2 regions of the Halanaerobium saccharolyticum subsp. saccharolyticum DSM 6643 genome follow, and region 1 is predicted to be linked to the other one. Evidence: riboswitches for the same ligand, from Rfam matches in the RefSeq annotation. Region 1 holds a riboswitch; the other holds the start of a gene.
The links. Region 1 has a riboswitch for cobalamin ahead of HSACCH_RS14130 (ribonucleoside triphosphate reductase). Riboswitches for the same ligand answer to the same signal wherever they lie in the genome.
Positions count from the first base shown of each region.

Region 2: linked by a shared signal. The riboswitch ahead of HSACCH_RS06060 (TonB-dependent receptor plug domain-containing protein) and the one ahead of HSACCH_RS14130 (ribonucleoside triphosphate reductase) in region 1 are both predicted to bind cobalamin.

Region 1 covers NZ_CAUI01000019.1:115,681-118,173, forward strand. The annotation lists gene HSACCH_RS08085 (metal ABC transporter permease) at 1-343, shown strand, start outside; cobalamin riboswitch at 552-758, shown strand; gene HSACCH_RS14130 (ribonucleoside triphosphate reductase) at 1,003-2,493, shown strand, end outside.
Region 2 covers NZ_CAUI01000015.1:163,639-166,131, reverse strand. The annotation lists gene HSACCH_RS06070 (YraN family protein) at 1-137, opposite strand, end outside; gene ucpA (SDR family oxidoreductase UcpA) at 342-1,133, shown strand; cobalamin riboswitch at 1,233-1,415, shown strand; gene HSACCH_RS06060 (TonB-dependent receptor plug domain-containing protein) at 1,555-2,493, shown strand, end outside.

The DNA.
Region 1 (2,493 bases):
GGCGTATTTATTTGATGAAGAATTTTTGCGAGTGCTTGGAATTAAATCAACTTTATTAGAAAATTTTCTTTTCATCATGATAGCACTGGCAATAGTTATTTTAATTAGGGTTGTTGGTATAGTTCTTGTTATTGCTCTTTTAACAGCACCACCAGCAGCAGCAAGATTATATACTGATAACTTGAAGAAAATTATGGGACTGGCTATTATTTTTGGTCTAATATTTTCTTTTAGCGGTTTAACTTTTTCTTATTATTATGATCTGCCATCAGGGGCAGTGATCATTATTACTGCTGCTCTATTTTATTTTGGTTCGGTAGTAGTTAAGGGCCCAAATAAGTAGATTAAGATTATATTCTGGATTAAAATAATCTAGAAAAAATATTCTTTGTTAATTTAAAATTTGAAAAAAACTTAAAAAACAAAAAGTGAGTATTTTAAAGAAAAATCGTCTGTAATTAAGGCTCAGCTTTAAATTAGTCTAGAGATTAAAAATGAAATATTTGTTATTTACTGACAGATGTATTAAGATAAAAATAGTTAATTAAAAATTTAATAGTTTAAATAAGGGTTTCAGTCATTATTTTGGCGTTAATAGCGAAAATGATTGGTTGGATTAAAACGGGAAAGAGGTGAAAAACCTCTGCGGTCCCGCCGCCGTAAGGTTTAAAGAGTAATCAAAATTGCCACTGGGAAACTGGGAAGGCTGTTTTTTAATTGAACCGAGCCGGAAGACCTGCCTTTATTTATAAACACCATAAACTCACGGGTCATGAGGGGGTGTTAGAGCAGAAGTTTATTTAGATTTAGGAGAAATTATCTAATTTCAAATAAATTTTTGCAGCTAACTTATATTATTATCCCTTTCGTGCAGAACCTGTGCGGAGGGGATTTTTTAGTTTACATAGGTTTTGAAAATAAAGTCAGAAATAAGCAGGATAATTCAAATAAGCAGAGAAATAACTAAGTGCAAGGCGAACATAAGTTCGAAAAGGAGGAATTATGAATTTAGATTATATAAAAAAACGTGATGGAAAAAAAGTAGAATTCAAATCGGGAAAGATTGAAAATGCTGTAGCAAAAGCAGCTGCAGCTGTTGATCAGGCTGATCCTCAAATTGCTGCCGAGATAACAGCTGAGGTATTATCTTATTTAAAGATATTTTTCAAAAATGGTGGTGCAGTAGAGGTAGAACAGATCCAGGATCTAGTGGAAAAAGTTTTGATCGAAAAGGGTTATGCCGAAATCGCAAAGGCCTATATTCTTTATCGGGAGCAGCACAGCAAGCTCAGGGACAGCAAAAAACTATTTGCAGATGCAGTTAACATTATGGATGATTATTTAGACCGCAGTGACTGGAAGGTAAATGAAAATTCTAATATGAGTTATTCGCTCCAGGGCCTTAATAATTATATTGCCTCTGAGATAACAGGTCAGTACTGGCTGCAGGAGATATATCCCAAAGAGACTGCAGCGCTGCACAGCAGTGGAGATTTACATATCCATGATCTTGGTAATTTGAGTGTTTACTGCTGTGGCTGGGATTTAGAGGAACTTTTGCGGACTGGTTTTAGAGGAGTTCCCACAAAAATTGAGAGCGCACCACCAAAGCATTTAAAGACGGCTCTTGGACAAATTGTAAATTTTATGTATACATTACAAGGTGAATGTTATTCTGCAGACACTGAAGTTTTAACAGAAAAAGGCTGGAAATATTTTTATGATTTGAATGAAAAAGATAAAGTTTGTACTATAAATCCTGAAACTGATAAAATTGAGTATCAAAAACCACTTCGTCATATTGCAAAAGATTATGATGGGAAAATGATTCATTTTAGTCAGCGCAGTTTAGATATGATGGTTACTCCAGATCATAAATTATTGGTTGAACAGTATGCTCCTCATATGGAAGATAATTATTATAAAAAATTCGTTTTAGCTAAAAATTTTAACTCCAATAATAATTTTATTCCTAAACAGGGAAATTGGGAAGCAGAAAACAAGGAATACTTTATTCTGCCACCATTAAAAACAGAAGTTTATCAATTTTATGGAGATAATTATGTGGAAAAGATGTTGGAAGTTCCCAAAATTAAGATGAGTACCTGGCTTGCTTTTTTTGGCTTCTGGATTGCAGAAGGATCAGCTTATGAAAGAAAAAGAAAGATGGAGAATCGAAGTAATTACAGTGAATATATAATAACCATTACGCAGAATGAGAATCATAACGTAACTGAGCTAAAAAAGGTATTAGCAGAATTACCTTTTGAATATCATATCAGCAGATCTAGAAGGGTTAATGGCCCGGATAAACTGAATTATAGAATTAACAGTAAACAGCTTTATAACTACTTAAAGAAATTTGGACATGCAGGTGATAAATATATTCCCGAAAAAATTAAAGCCCTGGATAAGAGTCAACTAGAGATTCTATTTAATTGGATGATGAAGGGTGATGGGTATATTGGAAATGGTAATTATGAATATTATACA
Region 2 (2,493 bases), on a different contig from region 1:
CTTTTTTTAGCAGCAATTATATCAATTTCTCCAAATTTATTTCGATAATTCCTTTCCACAATATAATAACCTTCTTTTTTTAGATATCTCACAGCAATTTCTTCTCCTAATTTTCCAATTTTATTATGTAATGCCATTTAAAAACCCCCTTTATTAGATATAATATATAATTATGTAAATATTTAGAAATTCCTTCTTTTTTATTATATTTTTTTAATTTAATTGTTTAAACAGAAGACTTAAGATTACTTGACTTTAAGTTGGGTTTGACATATTCAATTTTCTTTATTATATTATAATTAAGTATAAATATTCACAATATTATAAAAGGAGTGTTTTAAATGGCTAAATTAACTGACAAAGTTGCTTTAATTACTGGTGCTTCTAGTGGAATTGGTAAAGGAATTGCAGAAGTCTATGCTGAACATGGAGCAAAATTAATTTTAGTTGATATTTCAGAAGAAATTGTTAATTTTGCGGAAGAATTAAAAGAAGATGGACATCAAGTTTTAGCTGAAGTTGCGGATGTTCGAAGTCTTGAAGATTTAAAAAGTGCTGTAAATAAGGGGATAGAAAGATTCGGAACGATTCATGTTTTAGTAGCAAATGCAGGTGTGTGTAAATTAGATAATTTTTTAGAAATGTCAGATAAAAATAGAGATTATCATATTGATGTAAATATTAAAGGAGCTTGGAATACCATAAAAGCAGTTCTTCCAGAAATGAAAAAGAATGACTATGGGAATATTGTAATTACTTCTTCTGTTACTGGTGATATGGTTGCAGATCCTGGAGAAACTGCTTATGCATTGAGCAAATCTGCTTTAGTCGGACTAACCAAATCACTTGCGGTTGAATATGCTCAGAATAATATTAGAGTAAATGCAATTTGTCCTGGCTATGTTAGAACTCCAATGGCAGAATCTATTGCTGAGGAGTCAAATCCGGAAGATCCAGAGTCAGTTCTTAGTGAAATGGCAAAAGCAATTCCAATGCAAAGACTTGCCGAACCCAAAGAAGTGGGAGAGCTAGCTGCATTTTTAGGAAGCGATGAGTCAAGTTATATGACAGGGACTCAAAATGTAATTGATGGAGGCAGTACACTTCCAGAGTCTGTTAGTGTTGGAACTTAATTGTTTTTTTAAAATATAATAATAAAAATTATTTTATATTATTTAGTATAAATTAAAGGATTTTTTCTAAATTACGAGAATAGTAATAATAGAAAAGTAAATAATGTTCTCTTTTTAGGTGCTTCTTTAAATGGGAGATAATAGGGAATCAGGTGAAATTCCTGAACGGGTCCGCCACTGTAAATCAGTAGGCCGATTAAAACCACTCATAAAAATAATTATGGGGAAGGTAAGTCGGTAGAGCTGTAAAGTCAGGAGACCTGCCTGAAAAGACAACAGCCATCTTCGAGACAGGAATGGTTGTGGGCTATTTAAGAAGCTACAGACACCCTCAATTTAGACCTGGGTGTCTTTTTATGTTTTATAGCCTTATTTTGTCTAGGGTGGCTGTGAGCAAACAAAAACTAAGGAGGAATTATTAATGTTAAAGAAATCAGTTTTAGTTATGCTTACAGCACTTTTAATTTTTGCGGTGCCAGTAAGTGCGCAGGAAAATGTTATCGATTTGGATGAAGTTGTTGTAACCGCGAGTCGTTATGAGGAAAGTATTATGGATACCCCAGTTAGTATTGAAGTTATTGATCAGGAGGAGATAGAAGAGAGTAATGCTAAGAATTTAGCAGAGCTATTACAAGGTGCTGGTGGAGTTTACATTAAAGATCTTAGTGGTTTAACTGGGAAAAAAGATGTAATAATTCGAGGTGCAAGACAAAAGCAAATATTATATTTATTAGATGGACAGCCATTAAATAGTCCTCAGGATGGTATTATTAGGTTAGAAGATATTCCTATTTCTATTATTAAACGAATTGAAATCTCTAAGTCTGCTTCATCATCAATTTATGGAGCAAATGCTATGGGTGGTGTGATTAACATTATAACTAAAGATGCTGATGAAGAAAGTCAGACAGAAGTTAAATTTGGATTAGGATCTTTTAATACTCAAAATTATAGTTTAACAACTAATTATAATTTTGAAAAATCTTCATTACTTTTTTCATATGACAAATTAACTAGTGATGAACATCGTGATGATCCTGATCAAAAATCATCATTGGATCGGAACGATATTTTCTTAAAATATAAATACGATTTAAGTAAGGAGTCTGATGTTAATATTACATACAGACTTAATAATACTGAATCCAATTATCCTGGCTCAGATTCAAATGATGATTATGGATCTCGTGATGACCAGGATGAAAATATCAAGATTTCTTTAAATCAAAATTTAGAAAATATAGATAGAACCTTTTTAGTATATAATAATGAGCGAGAAATGTATGATAAGACTAGGAGTACTTGGAGCCTGACTGGATATAACACAACAAATTTAGACATTTTAAAAAGAGGTTTTACC